3 regions of the Yersinia aldovae 670-83 genome follow, and region 2 is predicted to be linked to each of the others. Evidence: predicted binding sites of a transcription regulator. Region 2 holds the regulator's gene; each other region holds the start of a gene.

Region 1 (10,289 bases), 1.3 Mb from region 2:
GCATCGTGGAACTCACTGAAGGTACTTTCCCATTCATCAGGCTCATAATCAGGGAAATGGGTATCGCCCCCCACCTCAGCATCAATATGTGTAAGATACATACGATTAGCACGGCCTAAAAATTGCTTATAGACACGCCCGCCCCCCATCACCATGACTTCTTCTGTATCGCCAGCTAAAGTGAGCGCTTGCTCAATTGAGCTTGCCCACGTCACTCGGTCATCAGTCCCAGGTTGGCTGCTAATAACAATATTCAACCGCCCCGGTAGCGGGCGACCAATTGATTCGAAGGTCTTACGCCCCATAATTACCGGTTTATTTAGCGTGTTACGTTTGAACCAGGCTAAATCAGCCGGTAAGTGCCACGGCATGGCGTTTTCCATACCAATAATGCGATCCGCTGCCAACGCAGCGATCAGGCTGATAATCATGTTTAAACCCTGTAGGCTGCAAGAGCCAGTACCGAAAAATTGCTCACACTATACGTAAAGCCTAATCAAGCGTCGATAGCGATAAGCAGGCTAATCACACATATAAGATTGCTCTTAGCCCGAGACAATAACAGAGAAGAAAAAAAACCTTATACACCAGGACGTTTGCGATATAACCATAATCCTGGCAAAGATAAACCGATCGACAACGCACCAACGATAAATGACGCTTTCAAGAAATTGGTCACCATAGTAGACATCAATTCCTCGCTGTAGCCTAGGTGAGAAATTTCCACCACGGATATCATCGCGGTATAGGCTGAAATCCCAGGAAACATCGGAATGACGGCGGCAACAGTGAAAACTTTTGGGTGTGCCAGCAACCAACGTGACCAGTTGATTCCTATCACTCCGATCAATATTGAAGCGAGTAATGAAGCCATTTCGATATTCATGCCGAAATGAATCATCAGCATACGCGAGCCATGACCAACCGCCCCCAAGAGTGCGCAATAACGTAATGCTCGCACCGGCACATTAAAAACCATCGCAAAACCCAGCGCCGGAATAGCGGCCAGCACCATGTCTTGTAGTAATGCCCAGAGTAAACTCACGACCACCCCCGCAATCCCCACAGTGCCATTGCGAATATCACCCCAATGCAGGTTGATAACGTTAATAAGCTTGCCATAGCCCAGCGGGCCAGGCCGGTATTAACATGCCCTTTAAACATATCGGCGACCGCATTGATCAACGGAAAACCTGGCACTAATAACAACACGCTAGCGGCCATCGCCACACTGGATGCCTCATGGAAAAACGGTAAGCGCATTAACAGCCCAGAAACAGAGGTCGCGACAAAAGCGGTGATACAAAAATTAATCAGCGGGTTCATATGACGAGCCGTCAGGCTCTGGCGCACAAACATCGCCAGCCCACTAGCCAAAAAAGTGATGGAAAACGCATCCCAACCGCCACCATTTAACTTGCTAAAACAGCCACATGATAGGGCAACCATCACCACGACCAACCAACGTGGGTAACGCAAAGGCTTGATATGCTCAAAGCGTTTTTCCACATCTTTTGCATCCAACAAGCGATGTTCCGCCATGATCACAATATGCTGTACCTCCGTCACAACATGCATATTGATACCACGGTCAGTATTTTTGCGGGTGGATGTCAGGCAATTCCCCTGACTAATGGTGGTCAGCACCACTGCGTTAGCTGAGATAGAACTCTCCACGCTGTCCATGCCCAGCGCCATCCCAAGCCGCGCGGACAACTGCTCAACCAGCATACTTTCTGCCCCATGCTGCAACAACAAGAGTGCGCATTTGATGCACAACCGCGTAATTTCTCGCTGCTGTTGATGCGAAACATTACTGCTTATTACATTGTCCAGGCTCATATTTGTGCATCACTATCCGTCAAAAAGGAAAAAATCGCTTTAACCCCATCACTACAGACAACCAAACTGCCGTAAATAACCAATAAGAATAATGCGAGAAAAGCTCAGTGGCGTTATCATCGCCAGAACGCACCATTCTCAATCGGTAATTCTGATGCTTGAAACTTCTTTGTTCGTCGCGACCCTGGCTACATTGGGAATGCTCTCCCCCGGCCCGGATTTCTTTTTGGTGATCAAAAATGCGGCCCGCTATCGCCGCCCTGCTGCAATGATGACAGCGCTCGGCGTCATTTTGGGTGTTGCCACCCATATGTCTTATTGCGTGGCTGGCCTGGCGGTGGTTATTACCACCACGCCGTGGCTGTTCAATTTTCTGAAATATGCCGGAGCCTGCTATTTGATCTGGATTGGTATTCAGGCGCTGCTGTCGCGTGGCGAAAGTAAACTCAGCATCGACAACACCATGCTATCCCCCATCACACTGAAAGCCGCATTTTTGCAGGGATACCTTTGCAATCTATTGAATCCCAAAGCGACTCTCTTCTTCCTCGCCGTTTTCACACAAATATTACAGATTAACTCTGGCGTGGGTGAAAAACTGTGGTACGCCTCAATCATTTGGGTACTTGCCGTTATCTGGTGGCCGCTGCTGGTGATTTTAATCCAAAGTGCGCCAGTGCGCCGTGGTTTGGCAAAAGCACAAAAAGTTGTCGATAAATTACTAGGTGGACTATTAATTGGGTTGGGTATCAAAGTAGCACTAAGCTAGCAGCACCAGCATTGAATTGCCCCAAAGCCTACTATCTACAATTCAGTGAGAGCTAACATTGGTGAAGATCAATGTTGTTTATGAACAATATTATTGTTTATGAATAATACATTTGTTTATAAAAAATACTGTCTTCGCGGGTAAAAACTGCGACTTTATATCCAAAGTAATTGGAGTTGCAGGTAGGCAGCAAACGAATAAGTCCCGATGAGCTTACATCAGTAAGTGATTCGGGTGACAAATCGGTCAGGAACCGATTTGAACGCTGCTTGCAGCGGCCTCGCAGAGGCGAGGCCCATGGACGGGCCGAGTAACGAACGTAGCTAACACCCCTGCGGCTTCAAGTACGCAGGATATGCGAGCATAAAAAAGGGCGATGTCTCCATCGCCCTGCTGTTTATACCTAAGATTAACCTTTCATGTTCTTAATCTTGGCATGCATTTCTTGCACTGAAGTCACTTGCTCGGTAGGGTCCGCATTCAGCGCCATTGCCGTGGCAAAGCCGCCATTCAAAGTGGTGTCGTAATGCACTTTATATTGCAGCGCACTGCGGCGGATCAGTTTGGAGTCTTCAATCGCCTGACGCCCAGCCGTGGTATTCACAATATAAGTGTATTCACCATTCTTGATACGGTCCTGAATGTGTGGACGGCCTTCATGCACCTTGTTGACCAGACGTGGATTTATCCCAGCCTCGCCCAATACCACCGCAGTGCCGTGGGTGGCATCCAGTTCAAAGCCCTGTTTTAGCAACTTCGCTGCTAAATCAACGACCCGATGCTTATCGCCCTCGCGCACCGATAACAGCGCACGACCACTTTTTTTCATACCAGATTGACTGCCCAGCATCGCTTTAGAGAAAGCTTCGGCAAAGGTACGACCAACCCCCATCACTTCACCGGTAGAGCGCATTTCTGGCCCTAAAATCGGATCGACACCGGGGAATTTATTGAATGGCAGCACCACTTCTTTGACCGAATAGTAAGGCGGAATAATCTCTTCCAGAACACCTTGCTGTGCCAATGTCTGCCCCACCATCACGCGGGCGGCAATTTTTGCCAGTGGCATCCCAGTGGCTTTAGACACGAATGGCACAGTACGGGCGGCACGCGGGTTAACCTCAATCAGGTAAACCTCATTGTTCTTCACCGCAAATTGCACGTTCATCAAGCCGCGAACACACAACTCAAAGGCCAGTTTTTCCACTTGCTGGCGCATCACATCCTGAATTTCTTTACTCAGGGTGTAAGCGGGCAATGAACAGGCTGAGTCACCGGAGTGAACCCCTGCTTGCTCGATGTGCTCCATAATGCCGCCAATCAACACACGCTCACCATCACAAATGGCATCCACATCGACTTCTACCGCATCATCAAGGAAGCGATCCAGCAGCACTGGCGCATCATTTGACACACTGACAGCATTTTGGAAGTAACGGCGCAGGTCAACTTCGTCATAGACGATTTCCATTGCGCGGCCCCCCAACACATAAGAGGGGCGAACCACCAGCGGATAACCCAAACCTGCCGCTTTTTCAACTGCTTGCTCGATAGTCGCTACCGTGGCGTTAGCCGGTTGTTTCAGGCCCAAACGGTTTACCGCCTGTTGGAAACGCTCGCGGTCTTCGGCGCGATCAATCGCATCCGGGCTGGTACCGATAATCGGCACACCGGCAGCTTCCAATTCACGGGCCAATTTCAATGGCGTCTGGCCACCGTATTGCACGATAACGCCTTGTGGCTTCTCGATACGCACGATTTCCAGCACATCTTCCAGTGTGACTGACTCAAAGTAGAGGCGATCAGAGGTATCGTAGTCAGTCGAAACCGTCTCAGGGTTACAGTTCACCATGATGGTCTCATAACCGTCTTCACGCAGGGCCAGTGACGCGTGTACGCAGCAATAGTCGAATTCAATCCCCTGACCAATACGGTTCGGCCCACCACCCAGCACCATAATTTTCGGGCGGTCGCGGGTTGGGTTGGATTCACACTCTTCCTCGTAGGTTGAATACATATAGGCGGTATCAGTTGAAAATTCAGCCGCACAGGTATCAACGCGTTTATAAACCGGATGCAAGCCGTGCTTGTAACGCAATTTGCGCACTTCACCTTCTGTTGCGCCCACCAGTTTTGCCAGTCGGGAGTCAGCGAAACCTTTGCGCTTCAACTGGCGCATGAATTCAGTATTCAAGCCATTAATACCGCACTCCGCTACACTCTCTTCCAGCCGGACCAGCTCTTCAATCTGCACCAGGAACCAGCGGTCTACATTGGTCAGATTGAAAACACCATCAACTGACATACCAGCACGGAAAGCATCGGCGATATACCAGATACGGTCAGAACCCGCTTCTTTCAGTTCGCGGCGAATTTTGGTCAGCGCTTCCGGATCATCTAAACTCACTTTCGGGTCAAAACCGGTCGCACCCACTTCTAATCCGCGCAGTGCTTTTTGCAGTGATTCCTGCAAAGTGCGGCCAATCGCCATTACTTCGCCGACGGACTTCATCTGGGTGGTCAAGCGGTCATTGGCACCAGCAAACTTTTCGAAGTTAAACCGCGGAATTTTAGTCACAACGTAGTCGATGGATGGCTCAAAAGAGGCCGGAGTGCGGCCACCAGTGATGTCATTCATCAATTCATCCAGCGTATAACCCACGGCCAGCTTGGCGGCAATCTTGGCAATCGGGAAGCCGGTGGCTTTAGAGGCCAGAGCGGAGGAGCGAGACACGCGTGGGTTCATTTCAATAATAATCAAACGGCCATTTTTCGGGTTAACCGAGAACTGCACGTTGGAGCCACCGGTTTCTACGCCGATTTCACGCAGCACTGCCATCGAGGCATTACGCATGATTTGGTATTCTTTGTCGGTCAGCGTCTGAGCCGGTGCCACAGTGATGGAATCACCGGTATGGATGCCCATCGCATCGAAGTTTTCAATTGAGCAGACAATGATGCAGTTGTCGTTTTTATCACGCACCACTTCCATCTCATACTCTTTCCAACCAATCAGTGACTCATCGATCAACAACTCTTTAGTGGGTGATAAATCCAGCCCACGTTCGCAGATCTCTTCAAACTCTTCGCGGTTATACGCGATGCCGCCACCGGAGCCACCCATAGTAAAGGATGGGCGGATAATACAGGGGAAGCCGACATCAGCCGCAACAGCCAGCGCTTCTTCCATGTTATGTGCAATACCTGAACGCGCTGTATCCAAACCAATTTTCTTCATCGCAATATCAAAGCGACGGCGGTCTTCGGCTTTATCAATAGCATCGGCGGTGGCACCAATCATGGTGACACCAAACTCAGCCAGCACACCTTGACGTTCCAGTTCCAATGCACAGTTCAGTGCGGTTTGACCGCCCATGGTTGGTAACACTGCGTCTGGGCGCTCTTTTTCAATAATTTTGCGCACCACTTCCCAGTGAATCGGCTCGATATAAGTTGCATCCGCCATTTCTGGATCAGTCATGATAGTCGCAGGGTTAGAGTTCACCAGAATGACACGGTAACCCTCTTCACGCAGTGCTTTACAAGCCTGAGCACCGGAGTAGTCAAACTCACAGGCCTGGCCGATAACAATCGGGCCAGCGCCCAGAATCAGGATGCTTTTTATATCTGTACGTTTTGGCATGGTTTGACGCTCCTGATTATTTATTGGTATGGCTAGCGGTGGCGCGATAAGCTTCAATCAGCTCAATAAAATGATCGAACAGTGGGGCTGCATCATGCGGGCCTGGGCTGGCTTCCGGATGGCCTTGGAAGCTGAAAGCGGCTTTATCGGTACGGTGAATCCCTTGCAGGGAACCATCAAATAAGGACACATGCGTAGTGCGCAGGTTGGATGGCAATGAGGTTTCATCTACCGCAAAACCGTGGTTCTGCGCGGTGATCATCACGCAATTGGCATCCAAATCTTTCACCGGATGGTTACCACCGTGGTGGCCAAACTTCATTTTTACCGTTTTTGCACCACTGGCCAGCGCCAGTAATTGGTGGCCTAAACAGATGCCGAACACCGGAATATCGGTTTCCAGAAAACGTTTAATGGCCGCGATAGCATAATCACATGGCTCAGGGTCGCCCGGGCCGTTGGATAAGAAGATACCATCCGGATTGAGTTTCAAAACTTCTTCCGCCGGAGTCTGTGCCGGAACGACTGTCAGGCGGCAACCTCGGTCCACCAACATGCGCAGGATATTGCGTTTCACGCCATAATCGTAAGCCACTACATGGAACGGCAAATCTTCTGGTTGCTTCGCCGCCGGTAGGTCGCCTTCCAGTGTCCAACTACCTTGCAGCCAGTCATAACGCTCTTGGGTGGTTACTTCTTTTGCCAAATCCATTCCCTTCAAGCCGGGGAATGCTTTCGCTTTTTCCAGCGCCAATGCGGCATCAGACAAGTCACCCACAATAATGCAGCCGTTTTGTGCCCCTTTCTCACGCAACAAACGCGTCAGCTTGCGGGTATCAATATCCGCAATCGCCACAATGTTGTGACGTTTGAGATACTCAGCCAAGCCTTCTTCATTACGGTAGTTGCTGGCAATCAATGGCAGGTCGCGAATAACCAGACCTTGGGCGTGTACTGCGGAGGATTCTTCATCGGAGGCATTGGTGCCGACATTGCCGATATGAGGATAAGTAAGAGTAACGATCTGGCGGGAGTAGGAAGGATCAGTGAGGATTTCTTGATAACCGGTCATCGACGTATTGAAGACCACTTCCCCCACTGCCGTACCCTCTGCCCCGATGGCCCGACCGTGAAATTGGGTTCCGTCTTCGAGAACCAATAGCGCTGACTTAATCAAAACATCCTCCAGGGGAATAAACAGTCACATTATTTGCATATTAATTCACATATAGCGATCTAAATCAATGCAAAAACCGCTCTCAAAGCTAATTTTTGGCAAATTGGGCGCATTTTAATGATGGGTGACGCTTTTGTCTAGCCAAAGTGCCATTTTTTCTCTGTTTTTTACCGTTTTCATTAAATTGAGTGGTTTATCGAGGTAAAAACACAAGCTAACTTAACATAGTAAACGGTTGCGAGGGTGAGTCATCAAGAAATATCGTTTTTCGGCAGTGAAAACAAGATATAGCGATTAATGGAGAGCTTTAGAGGGTTAAAAACACCATAAAACATAACAAAATAGATGTCATAAATAAAAAAATATACAAAACACCAATTTAAGCAAGATAATAAAAAAGGACAATAAAATATTGCCCTATTATCAAACCATTATGATAAAAATTACCACATCGCTGATTTTACTTATACCGTTAAAGTTCGTTCAGATTCAGTACATCACGCATGTCAAACAAGCCATTATCACGCTCAGAGACCCAAAGGGCTGATTTAACCGCGCCATTGGCAAAAGTCATACGACTGGTGGCTTTATGAGTGATCTCAACCCGCTCGCCAATATCGGCAAACATGGCGGTATGCTCCCCGACGATATCGCCAGCACGTACGGTCGCGAAACCGATAGTCCCTGGTTTGCGCTCACCGGTATGGCCTTCACGGCTATAAACTGCGCAATCCTTCAATGACCAGCCTAACGAATCGGCAATTGCTTCGCCCATCGCCAAAGCAGTACCTGACGGCGCATCCACTTTATGGCGATGATGCGCTTCAATAATTTCAATATCGGTGTAATCACCCATCACTTTGGCCGCCTTCTCAAGCAGCTTAAGCACCACATTGACGCCAACACTAAAGTTAGCCGCGAATACGATACCGATATCAGCCGTAGCCTCTTGGATAGCAGCCTTACCTGCCTCATCAAAGCCAGTGGTACCAATCACCATCGCTTTGCGCCACTTACGGCAAATGGCTAAATGTTCCAGCGTGCCTTCAGGGCGGGTAAAGTCGATCAAAACATCGAAATGATCCGTTACCTTGGATACATCATCGCTTACCGTGACATTCAACATACCAATACCGGCCAACTCGCCCGCATCACTGCCGACCAAAGTAGAACCTACTCGCTCAATGGCGGCTCCCAGCACCACACCTTCGCTCTGTGCCACGGCCTGAATAAGTTGCCGTCCCATGCGCCCACCCGCACCAACCACAGCAATTCGAATTGTTGAATCAGTCATAAACCCTCTTAATATTGTGTCATCTATCCTGAGCAGGGTTCAGATTAGCTGCCCGTTAAGGACTCTGCCAGCCTATTTAATCTGTATTAGAAAAAAATGATATACGCTCGTTTTTATCAGTGAAACCTCTCATTATCTTACACAACCTTATTCAATCCGTTATCTGATGAATTTCAGTGAGATAAAAATGCCATATTCAATTCGATACGGATCATAACGCTTAATTTCTCACCGTATAGTTATTTCGCATACTCATGCAGTTGTAACGATATACAGCCATAAAAAAAGCAGCCACTGCGGCTGCTTTTTAACACTGAATTCACACATGAGTTAGTCGATCTGCTTCACATCAACACGCAACTCTTTAGGGACTTCAAAGACAATACTCTCTTCACGCCCCGTCAGCTCAATTGACTCGCCAGCACCGAGCGCTTGCAAGCGTGCAATCACTTGTTGCACCAGAATATCCGGTGCAGATGCTCCAGCAGTGACGCCTATGCGTGCCGCTCCGTGCAGCCAGGCGTCCTGAATATCAGCAGCAGAATCAATCAGATAAGCAGGTTTACCCATCCGCTGGGCCAGTTCAGCCAAACGGTTGGAGTTAGACGAGTTTTTCGAACCAACCACCAGGACAATATCGGCATCATTGGCGAGATCACGTACCGCTTCTTGCCGGTTAGTGGTGGCATAACAGATATCATCTTTACGCGGGCCGACTATCTTTGGAAAACGCTGATGCAAAGCATCGATAATCGCTGAAGTATCGTCAACAGACAAAGTGGTCTGCGTCATAAAGCACAGATTACTCTCATCTTTAACCTTCAGCTGCCAGACATCATCAGGTGACTCGACCAGATACATTCCCCCTTGCGGGTTACTGTATTGCCCCATCGTCCCTTCCACTTCTGGGTGCCCCGCGTGGCCAATCAGAATGGCTTCTTTACCCTTACGGCTGGCACGCGCAACCTCCATATGGACTTTGGTCACTAATGGGCAGGTGGCGTCAAACAGCATAGTCAATTTACGCGCACGGGCTTCGGCACGGACCGCCTGCGACACGCCGTGAGCCGAGAAAATCAAAATGGAGCCATCGGGCACCTCTGAGATTTCCTCAATAAAGATAGCTCCGCGGCCACGTAAGCTGTCGACCACGTAGCGGTTATGCACCACTTCGTGACGCACATAGATAGGTGCGCCATACATTTCAATGGCGCGTTCAACAATACTGATAGCCCGATCAACCCCGGCACAAAAGCCGCGTGGATTAGCCAGCAATATCTGCATGTATTACCTCCTGTCGGGGGTCAATCTCCAGCACTTCAATGTCAAAGCTGACGATGTGCCCAGCCAACGGGTGATTAAAATCAACAGTAATCGACTCTTCTGCGACTTCCCGCACCACACCTGGCATTTCACTGCCGTCACGAGTGGTAAACAACATGATAGTCCCGGCATCAGGAACACCGGTTTGCGCAAAATCGCGCTGCGTAAAGTACTGAATCAAATCAGGGCTTTCCACACCAAAGGCATCCTCAGGCTGCAAGCTAAAAGTGTGCTTGTCACC
Region 2 (10,289 bases):
GAATTAATCGAGAATAAAAGCGCCGCACACGGCCTTGGAAACTGATTAACCCTAAGGCACCTGATGGTGCCTTTTTCTCTCATCACGATAACCTCCTGCATCCCGCGCTAAAATTTGACATAATGCGCACTGAATTCGATGAAGATAAGAAACTGATGGCAGACAAAAGTGACCTTAACGCCCTAAGTGGCCGTTTTCGTGGGTATTACCCCGTAGTAATTGATGTAGAAACCGCCGGTTTTAATGCTAAAACCGATGCATTACTTGAAATTGCCGCAGTAACATTGCAGATGAACAAGGATGGCTGGCTGTTACCCGATGAAACGCTGCATTTCCATGTGGACCCGTTCGAAGGGGCAAACCTGGAACCCGAAGCGCTGGCATTTAATGGTATAGATCCCACCAACCCTTTGCGTGGGGCAGTCAGTGAGCATGATGCGTTACATGCCATTTTTAAAGCGGTGCGCAAAGGATTAAAAGAGCAAGGCTGCAACCGTGCCATCATCGTGGCGCATAACGCCAACTTTGATCACAGCTTTGTTATGGCGGCAGCGGAGCGCGCCAGTCTGAAGCGTAATCCATTCCATCCGTTTGCTACCTTTGATACCGCAGCATTGAGCGGGCTGGTATTGGGGCAAACCGTGTTGGCGAAAGCCTGTCTGACGGCAGGTATTCCGTTTGATAGCAGTCAGGCCCACTCCGCGTTATACGATACCATGCAAACGGCGAAACTCTTCTGTGAGCTGGTTAATCGCTGGAAAAAACTCGGTGGTTGGCCAGTGCCCGCAGGGGAATCAGAGTAACGCAAGCTAACGCAACACGTTCACCATTAAAAAAGGTGGCCTGGAGGCCACCTTTTTATTTGTTACCTAAACCTGCCAATACATTACTCTGCGGCAGGTTTTTCTTCTTCTGAACGGTATTTATCGGCGGTCTCTTTCAGCAGTTTTTGCAATTCGCCACGCTGATACATTTCCATCAGGATATCGCATCCGCCAACCAATTCACCATCCACCCACAGTTGCGGGAACGTTGGCCAGTTGGCATATTTTGGCAATTCAGCCCGGATATCCGGGTTTTGCAAAATATCCACATAAGCAAAACGCTCACCACACGCAGACAGCGCCTGTACAGCCTGAGCTGAGAAACCACAGTTCGGCAGCTTAGGTGATCCTTTCATATAAAGCAGGATTGGGTTTTCTGTTATCTGGCGTTGAATTTTATCAATCGTCGTCATTTTTTTGCTTCCTCAGCCATAGATGGCTACAACGTGTATTGCTTAAAGCAATAGCATTTTATTATCGCATCCGGTCTATTGTAGCGACTGTCACCGCAGGAATAAAACGCCATCTTTTGCAGGGGCTTTACTCATCGGACAAATGGCGATATTGTCAGCTACAAATATGTGTATTTAGAATAACATTTTTGATCCCATCACTTCACTATTATCTTCTGAATGGGATAACGTAAATATACCGCAGCGAAGGTGTTGACGAATGCTCGATTTAAGGTCATTACCTGAGTGAAAAAGCTGCAATTACGCAGCCATTAACGTTTCCTCACAATATCGATTAGAATCCTATAGCTCTCTGCTTTTTTATATCGTGAGTTTCGGCAATACTGTGACTCTTCATATTCATCTCAGGGCCAAGGTTGGTAGCGTTATTATGCGTTTAATACTTACGCTGTTTGTGCTGCTGTTTACCCAGCTATTTCTAAACCTCGCACATGCGTCGCCGCAGTCGCACGCCTCTGCTGAACAAAAGAAAGGTCAAGTCAGCCAGGCCAGCCCTGATGATCGTAAAAAACGTAAAGCTGATAAAAATACCAAAAAAGTCAAAATCGACAACAATAAAACCAGCAGTAAAAATGTGGCAAATAAAATAACGGCCAATAGCGATAAAAAGAAAACGGCAGCCACCGCCAGTAAAACCATTAAAAAGAAAGCGCAGGAAGCCAGTAAACCTAGCAGCAAAAAACCAAACAACAGTAAAACAACGAATATTAAAACCGTAGCCAATAAAAAAGCGGCAGCTAAAAAAACAGAAAAAGTGGCTTATGGTCGTCACCGAAATAAAGCCCAAAGTAAAGCCGATACCGAATTAGTGGCAAACAGTAAGATAAAGCTCAGTCCAGCACATAAAAAGCGCTACCAGCACGCCAAACAGACGGCAATGAGCAAACTGATGAAACAAGTTGGCAAACCTTATCGTTGGGGTGGGTCTTCGCCTAATACTGGTTTTGATTGCAGCGGGCTTATTTATTACGCCTACAAAGATGTGATCAGAATTAAAATGCCACGTACAGCCAATGAAATGTATCACTTACGTGATGCCGCCCCGGTGAAGCGGGCAGAACTGGAAAGTGGTGATCTGGTGTTCTTCAATATCGCCAATCGTGGCGTGGCCGATCATGTTGGTGTTTATTTAGGTAATGGCAAATTTATTCAATCACCCCGTACCGGTGAAGAGATTCGTATCAGTATGCTAGATAATGATTATTGGCAAGACCATTATGTTGGCGCACGGCGTGTAGTGACACCTAAAACCATTCGATGATGCTCAACCCCGCACCCAGTGACCTCACGAAGTGCGGGCTATATCCCCTTATTTTTACTTTCCCTGACGTCACGCGACCTTTGCTTAATAACCAGCTAAATTGTATGGTTATATCTGTTATTCCTGTTGAAAGTTGTTAAGATTAATATCCACAACAAAAATACAACAATTACGTTTTTAACCGCTCTTCACCGTACCGTCATCATTGATAATCGGTCGGATTTGAGGAGCAAAACACCCTGAGCAACCCCGAAAGGAGAGCACGATGTCTTTTGAATTACCGGTATTACCTTATGCACAAAATGCACTGGAACCCCACATTTCGGCTGAAACGCTGGAATACCATTACGGCAAACATCACAACACCTATGTGGTTAACCTCAACAATCTGATTAAAGGCACTGAATTTGCTGGCAAATCACTGGAAGAGATTGTCAAAACCTCCAGCGGCGGCGTATTCAATAATGCGGCTCAGGTTTGGAACCACACCTTTTACTGGCATTGCCTGTCACCCAATGGTGGCGGTGAACCCAGCGGCAAGGTTGCCGAGGCTATCAATAACACCTTTGGGTCGTTTGCTGAATTTAAAGCACAGTTTACCGATGCGGCAGTGAAAAATTTCGGCGCGGGCTGGACATGGTTAGTGAAAAAAGCAGATGGCACACTGGCGATTGTCAGCACGTCTAATGCGGCTACCCCCTTGACCACGGCAGATAAACCCGTATTGACGGTCGATGTGTGGGAACATGCTTATTATATTGATTACCGCAATGCGCGGCCAAAATACCTGGAGAACTTCTGGGCCTTGGTCAACTGGTCTTTTGTTGAGAAAAATTTAGCCTGATAGCGCGCAGAGTAAACCGGCAGCGAGCAATGATTAAGGGCGGGTTAACCGCCCTACTTCACGCATATACCGGCAAGCGGCTTAATTAATTCATTACTGCCACGAAACTAAATGCAATAATCATCGCCAGCGCACCCACAGTCGTAATCAGCGACATTTTCAGATTGGCATCCATAAAAACTCCTCAGCCGGTTAATTTAGTAGGAAAAGGCACATAGTTAGTGTGTAAAATTATTTTCCCACAGTTAGAGAAAAAAATCTTGTGCTCATTACACACTTTATAAGATTGAATACCTCTTTCACTTTTCCTCCAGATCAGCCAAAATTCGCAGTTCATAACTGCGTACCGACGAATAACGACCAATAAAGACTCTCAGACAACCCGCTGACGCGCTCATTCAGGCCACTATCTTGTTACTGTCTAAGCGATTTTCGGGTAACGCAGGCAAACGATTAACATAATACTTACCGGCTGTAACCGGTGAGCTTAGGAGTCATTTTTTGTATGGCAACGATTAAAGATGTGGCCAAACACGCCGGTGTGTCCACCACCACCGTTTCCCACGTTATCAACAAAACGCGTTTCGTCGCCGAAAATACCAAGGTGGCTGTTTGGGCTGCCATTAAAGAACTGCATTATTCGCCCAGTGCTGTGGCCCGCAGTTTGAAAGTGAATCACACCAAATCCATTGGCTTGCTGGCCACGTCCAGCGAAGCACCCTATTTTGCCGAAGTGATTGAGGCGGTCGAAAATAGCTGTTATAGCAAAGGCTATACCCTGATTTTATGTAATTCTCATAATAATCTGGACAAGCAAAAAGCCTATTTAGCGATGCTGGCCCAAAAACGGGTCGATGGATTATTGGTGATGTGTTCCGAATATCCAGAACAACTGTTAGGAATGCTGGAAGATTATCGCAACATCCCGATGGTCGTCATGGATTGGGGGACAACGCGTGGCGATTTTACCGACGCTATCATCGATAATGCCTTTGAAGGCGGCTATTTGGCAGGCCGCTATCTGATTGAACGCGGTCATCGTGATATTGGTGCTATTCCCGGTCAGTTATCCCGTAATACCGGTGGTGGCCGTCATCAGGGCTTTATGAAAGCATTGGAAGAGGCCAGCATCCCGTTACGTGAGGAATGGGTAGTTCAGGGTGATTTTGAACCTGAATCGGGTTATAAAGCCATGCAACAAATCATGTCACAAAAACATCGCCCGACCGCCGTGTTTTGTGGTGGCGACATTATGGCGATGGGGGCTATCTGCGCCGCCAATGAGATGGGCCTGCGGGTACCACAAGATGTATCAGTGATTGGCTATGACAACGTGCGTAACGCGCGCTACTTCTCGCCTGCGCTGACCACTATCCATCAGCCAAAAGAACGTTTAGGTGAAATGGCCTTTACTATGCTGCTTGACCGTATTGTCAGTAAACGGGAAGACCTTCAAACCATTGAAGTACACCCTAAACTGGTTGAGCGCAACTCCGTAACTGACGGCCCATTTCGCGATTACCGCCGTTAATCTGGCCTTCTGCCGGTAGTTATCAGCGCTATCGGCAGCCCGCACTGGGCATTATTCGTTATCGTCTTTCAACCATTCCGCGTTTAACGTGACGCTGTCACCTAAGTAATCAAGTAACCAGGCGAGTGCCGGTGAGTGATTATTTTGCTCCCAAGTCAGGCAACACGGGCTGTCCGGTAGCGGTTCGGTTAGACTTAGCGCCGCCAGCCGCCCCTGCTCAATCAGCGGTGACACCATATGCGCGGGCACCATACCGATACATAATCCTGCACACAGGCAATCGATGCCCGTAGACCAATCCGGAGCCACCAGCCGCTGTTGGTTATCCAGTGTCCAGGTATCTCGCTTGGGCAAATTGCGGGCCGTATCTTCCAAACACAGCGAGGGATAAGGCCGCAATTGGTCATCACTAAGTGGCCCGGTTAGACTGGCTAAGGGATGATCCACACTGACGACACAGTGCCAGCTAAGAAACCCCATATCGCGAAACACAAAACGCCCGCCAACAGGAATGGCACGGGTCGCGCCAATGGCCATATCTGCCCGGCCATCCACCAGCGCATCCCAAACACCATTAAATACTTCATAACGCACCCGCAACTCAACATCGGGAAAATGCCGATAAAAATCCAACACTAAGCGGCGACTACGCTGAGGTTTGACAATCTTGTCTACCACGATATTTAACTGCCCGCGCCAACCATTCGCTACTTGCTGGCATTGACGGCGCGTGTCATTCATTTTTTTGATAACATCTCGCGCTTCTTTAATAAAAACCACGCCAGCTTCGGTTAATGCCACATCACGATGGCGTCGTTCAAACAGCGGAACTGCCAGCCACTCTTCCAACTGACGCACAGTATAACTGACCGCAGATGGCACGCGGTGTAACTCCTGAGCTGCGGCACTGAAACTCCCCGTGCGGGCCACCGCATCAACGACATCCAGTGAATATTCAGACCACATTATTTTTCACCTTTTTACACCATTCGTTAGCTTTCAAAATTTTTGATATCATGATGCAAATATTAACGTTTCACAACCCAATATCTCCCCGCTAGAATGCCCACCGCTTTGTTACAACAATTTTTTCACAGTAACTCTATAACTCCTTTTATGACCCCGATGTTTATAGTTGATTTGTTTATAAAGCAGCGGTTTATAACGTGAGTACCTGCAAAATTATAATTTAGCCAACGTAATTGAAGCTGCATGTGGCCCAGCCCGTAGGGTGTTCCTCAAAAATGGGGCGTCATCCCGCTGAACTTACACCGTTCAGTGACGCGGGTAAGCACAAGCCGCGCGCCCTGTGGCTTCAAGTACCCAGCATATAAAGAGAAATAAAGAATGAAAACGTCGTCTGGTTTTATGTTCTATCTGGCCGGTCTGAGCATGTTGGGCTATCTGGCTACCGACATGTATCTGCCCGCTTTCGGCGCAATGCAACAAGAACTGCAAACCTCTGCCAGCGCCATCAGCGCCAGTTTGAGTCTCTTCCTCGCCGGTTTTGCGATCGCCCAGCTTATCTGGGGGCCCGTATCAGATAAGTTAGGCCGCAAACCGGTGCTGTTAGCCGGCTTGGGGTTATTTGCAGTGGGTTGTCTGGGGATTTTGTGGGTTGAAAATGCCACCCAATTATTGATTCTGCGCTTTATTCAGGCAATAGGCGTGTGTTCTGCTGCCGTGAGCTGGCAGGCTCTGGTGGTGGATCGCTATCGCGATGGCAAAGCCAACCGCGTATTTGCCACTATCATGCCATTAGTGGCACTCTCTCCCGCGCTGGCCCCGATGCTCGGTGCATGGTTATTAAACCACTTCAGTTGGCGCTCAATTTTTGTGGTATTACTGGCAGTCACATTACTGCTCCTTATTCCAACGGCGCGGCTTAAAGAACGGAAAAAAACCACCGAGGATAACGCGGCGCGCATCAGCGCTAAAATCAGTTTTTGGCAGTTGCTAAAATCCCCGACCTACAGTGGCAATGTGATGATGTTTGCCGCCTGTAGTGCCGGTTTCTTTGCCTGGTTAACCGGTTCACCTTTTATTCTGGGTGATATGGGTTATAGCCCGAATGTTATTGGTTTGAGTTATGTTCCGCAGACCTTAGCCTTCCTGCTCGGTGGGTTTGGTTGCCGCAGTGCGCTGGCTCGAATCAAGGGCAACACCCTACTGCCGTGGCTGTTGCTGGGCTATGCCGCAAGCATGGTTGCCCTGTATCTGATAGCAACACTGACTGAGCCGACACTGATCACATTGCTTATTCCGTTCTGCATAATGGCGCTAGTGAATGGTGCCTGCTACCCTATTATCGTAGCAAATACATTAATGCCGTTTCCGGCCAACACAGGTAAAGCCGCCGCGTTGCAAAACACACTTCAGCTCGGCTTATGTTTTGTCGCCAGCATGTTGGTTTCGGCCTATATCAGCCAGCCATTGTTGGCAACCGTTACGGTAATGTTATCAACCGTCGTGTTAGCCGCTTTAGGTTATGGCACTCATTGCTACGCATTGCGCAAAGAAAAAAGCCATACTAGTGCTGTTGACATGATTACGTAGAGTCATAATTTTCAATAGAAATAGTCACTAATGAACATGCGAGCCGGGAATGATTTATAATTGAGAATGCACCCCGGCAAGCCTATACTCGACTCAATAAACAACATTATCATTAAAAAAAGCATTATCTTAAGCTCTTTCTGTGTGCGTGGATCGCGCCACTTTTACACTTATGGATGAGTCGCCCTAAAACAAAACGTAATAGGGTTTCTTATTAATCTTCCTCTTTTACTCAACGTAATGGGGTTGCAGCCAGGCAAATAACAAACCGATAAACGGGTTTGAACAATATTTATGCCAGCCCACAGAATGGGCCTCTCAGAGGTTCATTTAGCCCAATGAGCTTACTCAAGTAAGTGATTTGAGTCGGTGAGCGCCAAAAACATCGCTGCAACTTCAAGTACCAAGGGTATATCCGTAATGGATACCAGACACCAAACACTATTGGTATGTCTCTGCGCATATAGATCTTGTCGCGGGTCATAAGTCAGAAGAAAGTGATGGAGAAGCTATGAGTACATCCTGTATAGAAGACCAACGTATTCAAGAAAGCCCTTGGTATCGTATTGTACACGAGATGCTGAGTCGGGCTGATATTGAAATCAATGGTTCGCGCCCTTTCGACATTCGCGTTAATAATCCGAATTTTTTCAAACGGATATTGGAAGAAGGATCTTTGGCATTAGGTGAAAGTTATATGGATGGCTGGTGGGAATGTGATCGTCTGGATATTTTCTTCCAGCGTGTTCTCCAGGCGGGTTTAGAGCATCAACTTCCACACCATTTCAAAGATACTTTACGCATTGTGGCCGCCCGAATTATCAATCTACAATCAAAGAAAAGAGCCTGGATTGTTGGCAAGGAACATTACGACTTAGGTAATGATCTTTTCACGCAAATGCTCGATAGCAATATGCAATATTCTTGCGCCTACTGGAAAGAAGCCACCACGCTCGAACAAGCCCAGGAAAACAAGCTGCGCATGATTTGCGATAAGCTCCAGTTAGCGCCGGGAATGAAACTGTTGGATATCGGTTGTGGCTGGGGTGGGCTGGCAGCATTTGCTGCACGTCACTATGGCGTGTCAGTCTCCGGCGTGACTATTTCTGCGGAACAGCAAAAACTGGCGCAAGAACGCGGTGAAGGGCTGGATGTCACTATTTTGCTGCAAGATTACCGTGACTTGAATGAGCAGTTTGATCGTATCGTTTCTGTCGGCATGTTTGAGCATGTGGGGCCGAAGAATTATCGCACGTACTTTAATGTGGTAAAGCGTAATTTAAAACCTGACGGACTGTTTTTGCTGCACACCATTGGCGCTAACCGCACCGACTTACATGTCGATCCGTGGATCAATAAATATATATTCCCCAATGGCTGTCTGCCATCGGTAAAACATATTGCTCAAGCCAGTGAACCTTATTTCATCATGGAGGACTGGCATAACTTTGGGGCAGATTATGACCGAACATTAATGGCATGGTATGAACGTTTCCAGGCGGCGTGGCCGACGCTGGCGGAGAATTACTCATCACGTTTTCACAGAATGTTCAGTTATTATTTAACTGCCTGTGCTGGCGCATTTCGTGCGCGTGACATCCAGTTATGGCAGGTAGTTTTCAGCCCGAATGGGGTGGATGGCGGTATTCGCGTACCGCGTTGAAACCCCAAGACACCTAAACGGTTGATAGGACAGGTGTACACCATGACCCTGTCCTGCGTTTATTCATATGCCGTCAGGTTACCCGCGCACGGCCTTATCAACCACCGTTGCGGCATGGGCAATATCACGTTGCGCTAATACCCGCTCCACCGTGTCCACAACAGCCTGTGTTTGTGGGTCTATTTCAATATTAACCCGATGCCCCAGGCGTTTCTTCCCAAGCGTGGTACGTTGTAGCGTTTCTGGAATCAAATGCACACAAAAACGGTTACCGACCACTTCACCGATGGTCAGGCTAATACCATCGATACCGATAAAACCTTTGTGTAAGACATATTTCATTAAATCGTCGCTTGGCATACGGAACCAGATCTGGCGATTATTTTCCGATGTATATATCTTGGCTATTTCAGCAGTACAAATAATATGGCCGGACATCAAGTGACCGCCAATCTCATCGCTGAATTTAGCCGCCCGCTCCAAATTAACCACATCGCCGACCTTAATATCACCTAAATTGGTAATACGCAGCGTTTCTTTCATTAAATCGAAACTGATCCGGCTCCCATCAATCTCAGTCACCGTCAGACAACAACCATTATGCGCAACCGATGCGCCCAACGCCAATGCGGGCAACATTTCATCTGGAAGTTCAACGATATGCGTGCGAAAATTGGATTTCTCTTCGATGGCCACCACCGGCGCGGTGCCTTGAACAATACCGGTAAACATACGCCATGCCTCTTAGCTATGATAAAAATTTTCTCTGCCTTGATTTTGCCTCAGAAAGTCGTGAAAACCAAACCACTTAGACTAAAAATCTGTCGTCTTGCTATTTATCCGATATTTAATGACAAGGATTGCTTAAGCGTCCTGAAAAGGTACAATCTTTTATACTCTAGAGTATTATGTTTTCCCGCTATTTTATTTATCGTCCATTACACGATAAATTGTCGTTATTGAAATTATAACTAGGTTATATCCAAGTAGCTTCAAGATGCAGGCAGGCGGCAACCGAGTGACAAATTGGTTGTAAACCATGTTGAACAACGCCTGCGCTGGCCCGTAGGGTGAGTAAGGGCAGCCCCCGCATCTTGAAGCACGTCGGGTAAAAAAAGGTGCATACGTGCAGAAGTA
Region 3 (10,289 bases), 2.1 Mb from region 2:
AGCTGGCAAGTCAAAGGGATGGACTGCCCCAGTTGCGCCCGCAAGATTGAAAATGCCGTCAGTAACCTGACAGGTGTTGAAAATGTAAAAGTCCTGTTTGCCACCGAAAAACTGGTGGTCGATGCATACACAGATATCCGCCCTCAAGTCCAGTACGCGGTAACGCAAGCCGGGTTCAGCCTGATGGATACCCAAGCCACATCCGCGCAAAAAATGGCCCCGCCAGTATCACGCTTTAATGAATACTTGCCGTTAGCCCTATTAGCCACGCTGATGCTTATCAGTTGGGGGATTTCGCTATTCAGTGTTGAGCTAAGTGAATTAGCATTTATCGCAACCACAATTGTCGGGCTTATCCCGATTGCGACCAAGGCCTGGAAGCTCATCCGCTCCGGCACACCTTTCGCTATTGAAACCTTAATGAGTATTGCGGCAATCGGAGCGATGTTTATTGGGGCCACCGCTGAAGCGGCAATGGTATTGCTGCTATTTATGATCGGTGAATTACTCGAATCCTATGCGGCAAACCGCGCACGTCGTGGCGTAACGGCACTAATGGCGCTGGTACCTGAAGAGGCATTGCTATTAAAAGATGGCGAACGGATCTCCGTACCGGTCGCCAGCTTGCGCCCCGGCGATATCATTGAAATCTCACCGGGTGGCCGTCTGCCAGCCGATGCTGAACTGGTCACACCATTTGCCAGCTTCGATGAAAGCGCCCTAACCGGTGAGTCCATTCCTGTTGAGCGCCAGAAAGGGGAAAAAGTTGCGGCCGGGAGTTTATCAGTTGATCGCGCCACCGAAATGCGAGTGGTTTCTGAACCGGGCAATAACGCCATCGATCGTATTTTGCAACTTATTGAATTAGCAGAAGAACGGCGCGCACCTATCGAACGTTTTATTGACCGTTTCAGCCGCGTTTATACACCGGCGATTATGCTGTTGTCCTTGCTGGTGATGCTGGTGCCACCATTAGCTTTCGCCGAACCCTGGGAGACCTGGATATACCGCAGTTTGACGCTATTGCTGATTGGGTGTCCATGCGCGTTAGTTATCTCCACACCGGCGGCGATAACCTCAGCGCTAGCAGCAGCAACCCGTCAGGGGGCGCTCATCAAGGGCGGTGCGGCACTGGAACAATTGGGCCGGATTCAAACGGTTGCCTTTGATAAGACGGGTACTCTGACTGAGGGTAAACCCAAAGTGACCGATATTCTGCCCGTATCAGATGTGAGCGAAACTCGCCTGTTAGCGCTGGCTGGGGCGGTCGAAACCGGATCACACCATCCACTGGCGATCGCTATCACGCAACGGGCACAACAAAATACCCCGATGCTGCCACTGGCCGAAGAACGGCGTGCGCTGGCCGGTGTCGGTGTTGAAGGCAAGGTAAATGGGTTAACTGTGCGTGTTAGCGCACCCAGTAAGTTACCACCGGCGTTACTCACAACAGAATGGCAAACACAGCTTGACCAACTGGAAAGCAGTGGTAAAACCGCTGTTGCCGTGCTGGAAGGTGAGAAGTTTATCGGTTTGCTGGCACTGCGCGATACCCTGCGGACAGATGCCAAAAAAGCCATTGATGCCCTGAAAAAGTTAGGTATTCAAGGTGTGATGTTAACCGGTGATAACCCACGCGCTGCGGCGGCAATTGCCAGTGAGTTGGGGATAGATTATCGCGCCGGATTACTGCCTGAAGATAAAGTGCAGGCGGTTATGTCATTGAATGCGTCACACCCAACAGTGATGGTGGGAGATGGCATTAACGATGCTCCTGCGATGAAAGCGGCCAGCATTGGTATTGCTATGGGCAGCGGCACGGACGTCGCACTAGAAACAGCCGATGCTGCATTGACACATAACCGTCTGACTGGGCTGGCAGAAATCATTCTGTTATCGCGGGCAGCCAACGCCAATATCCGCCAGAACATCACTATCGCGTTGGGGCTAAAAGGGATTTTCCTGATTACCACACTGCTGGGTCTAACCGGTTTATGGCTCGCAGTATTAGCGGATTCGGGTGCAACTGCATTGGTGACCGCCAACGCGCTGAGGTTGTTACGCAAGCGAGACAGTTGAACATCTAACTACTTGAATAAATTGACATTGCCATTTTAAAGTATGTCCGTCAGCGGAGGAGTAACAGCAGGTGGTTATGCTTTTACTCCTTTTTTCACCAAATAGCGGTACGGCGTCTGTTCAGTATCTTGGGCCAGTAATTGGTGATCCATAAAACGGCAGAAGCCAGGAATATCACGGGTAGTCGCTGGGTCATCGGCGATAATCAGCAGGGTTTGACCGTCTTCCATATGCCGGACCGTTTTACGTACCATCATCACCGGCTCTGGACAGCGCAGACCAAGTGCATCAAGTGTTTTGTCCGGATTAGCAAAAATATCGATCATGGTGATTCTCTTGTTAGCCGTTATACGGTGTGGCAGCGGATAAACGTAAGCCTGCTTAGTTTCGAAGCTGCATAGTTTACCCCGTCAATTTTCTGGTGCAAGTAACACGATAATTTACGTAAAAAGCCATCGTTTGCGTTAAAATTAGCCATTGCATTCGTTGCGCAAACGCGTATTATGCCGCCGCGTCGTAGGAATTGCGGCACATTTAGTTTGGGTTCCCTCACCCCAATAACCAAAAAGGTCACATCTATGTTTTCGTTTACTGCCCAACAGCGGATGACCGCTTTGGTATGGCTGGCGCTATTCCATATTGTCATCATTACCTCCAGTAACTATCTGGTACAATTACCGATCGCTATCTTCGGTTTTCACACCACCTGGGGGGCGTTTACCTTTCCGTTCATCTTTCTTGCTACTGATCTGACCGTGCGAATTTTTGGCGCTCCATTGGCGCGTAGGATTATTCTGTCCGTCATGGTGCCTGCTTTGTTGATTTCGTATCTGATCTCAGCACTGTTTTATCAGGGAAGCTGGCAAGGGTTTCCGGCATTAACCAGCTTTAATCTGGTCGTGGCTCGTATCGCTGTGGCCAGTTTTATGGCCTATGTGCTGGGTCAAATTCTGGATGTTCAGGTGTTTAACCGTCTACGTCAGCGCAGCGCCTGGTGGGTTGCCCCGACTGCCGCGATGTTCTTTGGCAATATCAGTGACACAATGGCGTTCTTCTTTATTGCATTCTATCGCAGTACCGATCCCTTCATGGCCGCAAATTGGGTGGAAATTGCCTTAGTGGATTATAGCTTTAAGCTACTGATCTGCATGTTTTTCTTCCTGCCCGTCTATGGCGTAATGCTCAACGTGTTACTGAAATACTTCGCTCGGCAGACCGAGCAGCAAACACTAAAGCAAGTGACGGCCACTGAACAATAGATTGCTTTTGGCGTCTGAATAAGGTGCGATAAGGTTATGCCCAAAGTAGATGGTGTTGCAGCTCTTCTGCGACTTCAAGTACGAAGGGGATATTAATCATTGATAAGGGATTCCCATGCATAAAATAACCAAATTTCTTGCTGTTGGCCTGCTGGTTGCGGGATTAAGCGCCTGTGATGGCAATAGCAATAACAACGTGGGCCAACCGATCAGCCTGCTGGAAGGTAAAGTGGCCTTCAGCTTGCCAGCGGATCTGTCTGACCAAAGCGGGAAAATGGGCAATCAAGCCAATAACATGCACATTTACGCCAATAAAACCGGCGATAAAGCAGTTATCGTGATTTTAGGTGATAATACCAATGAAGCGCTGGATGTGCTGACAACCCGTTTAGCCGACCAGCAACGCGCTCGCGACGCCAACCTGCAAGTAGTAACCAATAAAGCAATTAAAGTTGACGGGCAACCGTTCCAGCAACTGGATAGCATTATTACCAGCGGCGGCCAAAAAGCTTATTCGTCAGTGTTGATGGGCAACATCGATAACCATCTGATGACGATACAAATTACGCTACCTGCCGATAATCAGCAGCAAGCGCAAACCGAAGCTGAATCTATTATCAGTACCTTGAAGCTGAAGTAACCCCCCTGCAATAGAGCGCGGTTTATCCGCGCTCTAAGAGTTAATGACAATACTGCTGATAGCACGGTTTACCGCACCAGAGGCACTCCGACGGCTTACACCGTTACGACCCCAACGGCACGACTCCCCTTCATTTGACTTTACAGCCGTCTGGAAACACAGATAAATCGTGCTCTGTCGATATTATCAAGCCAATGCTTGCGCTAATAAGGTAATCGGATGCTCGCACTTTTTGCTGGTCGACATCTCAATTTGCCATTTGCAGGTTTCACAGTCGGTAATCACCAAATCCACCCCGCTATCCTCAATTTGCTGGAATAACGATGCACCTATTCCCTGCGCTGTGGCGTAGTTTTCTGATTTAAAACCATAAGTTCCGGCAATACCGCAGCACTGAGAGTCCAGAACCACCAACTCGATACCAGGAATGCGCTGTAGCAAGGCCAGGGTATAAGCCGTCCAACCCATTTTTTCCATATGACAAGGCGTATGATAAGCAATGCGCAACGGCTTGTTTTGCGAAGAAAATAACGGTTTTAGTGGTAACTCACGACCCTGATCCAGCAAGCGATAGAGGTAACGTGTCGCCAGTTCCACTTTATCGCGCACCGGCGCGGTATCAACATCGAGCAAGTGCGGATATTCATCGCGCAAGGTGAAGGTACAGCTCGAAGAGGTTGCCACCACCGGAATATCCCGCCCGATCACTGCGTCGGTCAGTGATTCCAGATTGACTCGCGCCTGCTTTTTCGCCTGCTCAATAAAGCCATTCGCAATCAAGGGTACGCCACAGCACTTTTCCCGTTTCAGCAGTTGCACACCAATGTTCATTGCATTGAAAACACTGACTAAATCTTTACCCAACTGCGGGTGATTGTAGTTAACGAAGCAACCGTGGAAAAATGCGACCTGTTCAGCATATTGCTGCTGTTTTTCTGCCTGTTTGCGATACCAACGGCGAAATGTCCCGAAGGAGTATTTCGGCAATTCACGCCGATGATCAATCTTCAGCGCCTTATCCAACAAGGCGCGCACCGGTTTTAACCCCGTGACCGCATTGATGACTGGCGCGAACGGCGTCGAAAGTGTGCCCATAATGTCGGTATGGCTGAGGATAGCATCGCGTAATTTAGGTTTATTACTGCTGTAACTAGCTTTAGCGCGCTGGATGATGTCACCAATTTTGACATCAGACGGACACGCCACTTCGCAGCGTTTGCAGTTGGTACAATATTTCAGTGCCTCATCGTACAGCGCCGGATCTTTTAGGCGCAGCCGCTCGCCGTCTGGACCGGCCTGTTTCGGCCCCGGATAGAGTGGGTTAACTTTCGCCACCGGGCAATAGGTGGTGCAAACCGTACATTTGATACAACTTTCAAAGCTGTTATCGCGCGGCAGATGATGCTCCTGAGGTAAGGTTTTACTCTCATCGTGCTTTGGCAACCACGTCATAATGTGACCTCCATAGCGCCGACAATCTGTTCTGCGACAAATAACGCGCTGGTCAGCGAAACCCCCGCGCCACAACCTTGTTGCAGCGGATCATATCCTCCCAGTACCGCACCGATAGCATGTAGGTTATCCAATGCAACACCACCACGCAGGGCGCGTAAGCGGTTGTCAGTTTTAACACCAAATTGCAGATAAGGCTGTGGTGCAAACATGTTGCTGTGGCTCCAGTCGGCGCGGTTCGGCAGCGATAAGATATCCAGATCCAGTATCGGCTCATAAACCTGCTCAAAAGTGGCAACCAGCCCGTTGCTGAAGAAGCTGCCACTGGCGAGAACCATATGTGCCGCACGCAAGGGGATATCCCCGTGATTGCGGCTATACAGTCCGGTAATTCGGTCACCCACCAACTCAGCCCGTAATACCGCATCACCCGGCATGATAATGCCGCCCAATTGCTGGAAACGGTGGCGCAGAGCCTGGTGTAGGCGCATACCGAGCAGTGAAGGCGGCAGTGTTGGCAGCAGTTGAATAGGTTTACCTACCGCCGCGCGCAGTGCGTCCAGTGGGGCGGTGGCTTCCAACCCGATGCAGGCCGGCAGTAAAATCATGTCAGCCGCAGAGGACAGGCGCGATAATTCATCAGCCAACGGTTGCAGGTTTTCCGGTAGATCCAGCAAACGGGCGATATTCACCGCGCGGAATTCGCTGGGATTATCCCGCAAGCGATCCAGTGCCGGTAAGTGCAGATAATCGGCTGTGGCTTCAACACCTTGATCCTGCAAGGCACTGGCGACCATCTGCGGTTGAAAATCGAGGAAACCTTCAATTCCAATCACCGCGAATTTTTGCCACGGCAGAGGGCCGTCTAATGGTGCAACCGGAATATCGGCAGGACTTAACCATGTTGGGCGACAGCCACCCAATGGAGTAAGGCGCAGGTGGTTCTGAGCCGCACTTCCCACCAATTTCAAGCCGCAGCGCTGTAACAGAGACTCCGCGTCCAACGCCAGTTTCGCCACTTGCCCCATTTTGCTGTAAGGATGTTCCGGCGCGAGTTCGGCCAACGCACTGAGTGCCGAGAGCGGTTTGCTAACAGCTCGCCCATCAGGTAATTTTGCCAGCAGATCCAGCGAGCCTGAGGAGAAATGCAGCGCATTTTGACCAGCGCTGACAATCGCGCAATATTTGCCTTGTTCGGCCAGCTTGATACCACAGGCTAGCCCGGCTAAACCACCGCCGATGATTATGACATCAAATTTCATCGTGTTTCTCCTCAGCGGATGCTGTAGGCGGGCTATCATCCAAGCCACACAGCCCCTGATAAACCCAGTGAGTGAACTCGCTTTCCCGCAGCGCATCGCCCCAGGCTATCGGGCGCACACCTTTCCAGCGCTCATTAAGGAATTGCGTCAGTTGCTCACGGGATTGTTGCGGCGTGGTCACGTTGAAACGATTGAGTAAACCGGCGGCACGGCAGGCGCACAGTTCCCCCTGACAGGTTCCCATGCCCACGCGGGTTCGGCGGCGTAAATCGAGCAGGTTATTGACCGATAACGATTCAACCGCATAGCGCACTTCACCGGCGGTTACCGCTTCACACTCACACACTAAACTGTTATCCAGCCGATTACCGGCCAACAATTGTGTTGCGCGGTCACCGTGGCGATAAACCGCCGAGCCACGAATGCTGGCGGGCAGAGAGATCACTTTGCTTAACGTTTGTTCTGCTGATTGCTGCGAACCGGGCAGCGGCTCTTGAGCGGTAGTGCACGCGGCGCTAATACCCAATTTCTCACACACTTTGTCCGTCGCCCATTCCGCCATCAGCCGATAGGTCATCAGCTTGCCGCCGGTAATGGTGATAAAACCCTCCAGCCCATCGCGACTGGCATGATCAAGCAACACGATGCCACGGCTCACATTTCGCCCCGACGGGTCGTCGTCACTGGCAACCAGCGGCCTCACACCAGCGTAAGCTCGTAGAATGCGGGTTTGCGCCAGCCGTGGTGAGAGTTTCGAACCTTCCCGAATTAAGGTATCGACCTCGTGTGGCGTGACGACCATGTTATCTATCTGATCGTACTCAATATGGGTTGAGGTCGTACCGATCAATGAAATGGTATCGCCTGGCACCAGAATGTCAGCATCGGCCGGTTTGCGGCAGCGGTTGATCACCATGTTGTTGATCCGATGACCCAGGATCAACAACGCACCTTTAGCGGGGAACATGCGAATACGAAGATCGGCATATTCCGCAATGTGTTGCCCCCAGATCCCGGCAGCATTCACGACAATCTGCGCATGAATATCATATTTCCGCTGGTTTTTATGGTCGAAAACACGCACGCCGCTCACGCGATCAGCACTGCGCAGTAAACCAACGACTTTATGATAGGTCAGGACATTCGCACCGTGTTCGCGGGCATCCAGCATATTAGCGGCGGTTAAACGGAAGGGATCGACTGTGCCATCCGGAACCCGAACGGCGGCGATTAATGATGGATTAGCCGCCGGTTCCAAACGCAGTGCCAGTTTCGGATCAATAGCTTCAGCCTCAATTCCGGCATCACGACATTGAGCGATAAATTGCTGTTGATACTCCAACGAATCTTCCGGCAGCGTGATAAACAGGCCGTCGGTCTGCTCAATACAGTGGCGGGCAATGCGTTTAAGAATGCGATTCTCTTCAATACATTCACGGGCTGATTCACTGTCCGTCACGGCATAGCGTGCGCCACTGTGTAGCAGGCCATGATTACGTCCCGTCGCGCCGGTGGCAATGTCATGCCGTTCCAGCAATGTACATGCCAGACCACGGCGGGCGCAGTCTCGGGCGATCCCGGCACCGGTCGCACCACCACCAATGATGATGACATCAGTTTCTGTGTACGGAGAAGTGTTCGTCATGCAAGACCCCACATTATCAGACAGCCGCTGGCGGCTAATTATGAGTCTATTGAGCCACAATATTTAAGGTTATTGTTTGATAAGGAACAAAAACGAACCAAAAACGAACCAAAAACGAAACTAATATGGTGGTTAAAAACCATGATTGTGATCAAAGTCACAAGTGATTTGTCATTATGGGTTTCAAAATGTTAACCAATCGCTCAAAATCGCCGCTGCTTTCATAAAACTGTAACAAATGCGCCTTCACTCACAGATAAAACCTCAGATTTTATCTAGCATGGCGTTCGTTATAGAACATAAACGACAGCGGGTTAACGGGTTAACCACTGTCTACGTTTAACTAACGGCTACATTTTATTAACAGATAGACACCAGGCTATATCAGACTCAAAAACGACAAAAAAGCCATCGGAGGCACTCATGTTGAGCATTTTTAAGCCCGCGCCACATCAGGCACGGCTTTCCGCAGATCGCGTTGATCCAACCTACCGCCGCTTACGTTGGCAAATCTTTATGGGTATTTTCTTCGGTTACGCTGCCTACTATCTGGTGCGGAAGAACTTTACTCTGGCCATGCCGTATCTGATCGAACAAGGGTTTTCGCGCGGAGATCTGGGATTCGCTCTATCCGGTATTTCTATCGCCTATGGTTTCTCAAAGTTCATCATGGGTTCGGTTTCTGACCGTTCAAACCCACGGGTCTTCCTTTCTGCCGGTTTGATTCTCTCGGCGGCCGTGATGCTGTTTATGGGCTTCGTGCCGTGGGCAACCTCCAGTATCGCCGTAATGTTCGTGCTGCTATTCCTGTGCGGCTGGTTCCAGGGAATGGGTTGGCCGCCATGTGGCCGAACTATGGTGCACTGGTGGTCGAAGAAAGAACGCGGCAGTATTGTGTCAGTCTGGAACTGTGCCCATAACGTGGGTGGCGGCTTACCACCACTGCTATTCCTGTTAGGGATGGCATGGTTTAACGACTGGAAAGCCGCGCTTTATATGCCTGCTTTTGGTGCCATTCTGGTGGCATTGATTGTCTTCGGCCTGATGCGTGATACCCCGCAATCCGTGGGCTTACCACCGATTGAAGAGTACAAAAACGACTACCCAGACGATTACAGTGAAGAAGCGGAAGAAGAACTGACCGCGAAACAAATCTTCATGCAATATATTCTGCCCAACAAGCTGTTGTGGTATATCGCGATTGCTAACGTTTTTGTTTATTTGCTGCGTTACGGCATCCTCGACTGGTCACCGACCTACCTGAAAGAAGTCAAACACTTCGCATTGGATAAATCCTCATGGGCTTATTTCCTGTATGAATACGCAGGTATTCCAGGGACGCTGCTGTGCGGTTGGATGTCGGACAAAGTGTTTAAAGGTAACCGTGGTGCAACGGGTGTGTTCTTTATGATACTGGTCACTATCGCTACCATTATTTACTGGCTGAACCCGGTCGGTAACCCAGGTATTGATATGGCCTGTATGATCACCATCGGCTTCCTGATCTATGGTCCGGTCATGCTGATTGGTTTACATGCACTTGAATTGGCACCGAAAAAAGCAGCCGGTACTGCGGCAGGCTTCACCGGTCTGTTCGGTTATCTCGGTGGTTCGGTTGCTGCCAGCGCCATCGTCGGTTACACCGTTGACTACTTCGGTTGGGACGGCGGCTTTATGGTGATGATCGGCGGTAGCATTATTGCGGTTCTGTTACTGATAGTTGTCATGTTCAGTGAGAAGAAGCATCACGCAGAACTGGCAAGAAAGCAGGGTTTATAATTTCATTATAAATATACCCAGCGTATTAAGTAGCTTACAGGCTGTGCCGTTATCTATGGATTAATAGCGACACAGCCTTTTTCATATCCTGAAATTGATAAATGGAGCACTATCAATGCAAACAATGAAAACCCACATCAAAACCCTGTTGGCGAGTATGATTCTGGCATCCT

The links. The regulator PurR, encoded in region 2, represses purine synthesis genes. The targets are predictions, from matches to a motif close to CANGCAAACGTTTGCNTG.
Region 1: a site for PurR is predicted at 7,656-7,673, ahead of carA (glutamine-hydrolyzing carbamoyl-phosphate synthase small subunit). Genes of this name have one in related genera too.
Region 3: a site for PurR is predicted at 2,528-2,545, ahead of tusA (sulfurtransferase TusA). Genes of this name have one in related genera too.

Annotation. Positions count from the first base shown of each region.
Region 1 is NZ_CP009781.1:3,419,550-3,429,838, reverse strand. It holds gene folA (type 3 dihydrofolate reductase) at 1-431, opposite strand, end outside; gene AT01_RS15480 (threonine/serine exporter) at 581-1,045, opposite strand; gene AT01_RS15475 (threonine/serine exporter family protein) at 1,042-1,842, opposite strand; gene AT01_RS15470 (LysE family transporter) at 1,997-2,611, shown strand; gene carB (carbamoyl-phosphate synthase large subunit) at 3,021-6,254, opposite strand; gene carA (glutamine-hydrolyzing carbamoyl-phosphate synthase small subunit) at 6,271-7,431, opposite strand; gene dapB (4-hydroxy-tetrahydrodipicolinate reductase) at 7,904-8,725, opposite strand; gene ispH (4-hydroxy-3-methylbut-2-enyl diphosphate reductase) at 9,056-10,009, opposite strand; gene fkpB (FKBP-type peptidyl-prolyl cis-trans isomerase) at 9,990-10,289, opposite strand, start outside.
Region 2 is NZ_CP009781.1:296,244-306,532, reverse strand. It holds gene gloA (lactoylglutathione lyase) at 1-45, shown strand, start outside; gene rnt (ribonuclease T) at 156-803, shown strand; gene AT01_RS01455 (Grx4 family monothiol glutaredoxin) at 887-1,237, opposite strand; gene AT01_RS01450 (C40 family peptidase) at 1,668-2,558, shown strand; gene sodB (superoxide dismutase [Fe]) at 2,824-3,402, shown strand; gene cydH (cytochrome bd-I oxidase subunit CydH) at 3,488-3,577, opposite strand; gene purR (HTH-type transcriptional repressor PurR) at 3,908-4,933, shown strand; gene punR (DNA-binding transcriptional activator PunR) at 4,985-5,899, opposite strand; gene punC (purine nucleoside transporter PunC) at 6,281-7,489, shown strand; gene cfa (cyclopropane fatty acyl phospholipid synthase) at 8,001-9,152, shown strand; gene AT01_RS01420 (riboflavin synthase) at 9,231-9,884, opposite strand; gene AT01_RS01415 (MATE family efflux transporter) at 10,279-10,289, shown strand, end outside.
Region 3 is NZ_CP009781.1:2,431,767-2,442,055, forward strand. It holds gene AT01_RS11090 (zinc/cadmium/mercury/lead-transporting ATPase) at 1-2,079, shown strand, start outside; gene tusA (sulfurtransferase TusA) at 2,154-2,405, opposite strand; gene AT01_RS11100 (7-cyano-7-deazaguanine/7-aminomethyl-7-deazaguanine transporter) at 2,658-3,338, shown strand; gene AT01_RS11105 (DcrB family lipoprotein) at 3,454-3,978, shown strand; gene glpC (anaerobic glycerol-3-phosphate dehydrogenase subunit GlpC) at 4,165-5,430, opposite strand; gene glpB (glycerol-3-phosphate dehydrogenase subunit GlpB) at 5,427-6,692, opposite strand; gene glpA (anaerobic glycerol-3-phosphate dehydrogenase subunit A) at 6,682-8,337, opposite strand; gene glpT (glycerol-3-phosphate transporter) at 8,761-10,116, shown strand; gene glpQ (glycerophosphodiester phosphodiesterase) at 10,241-10,289, shown strand, end outside.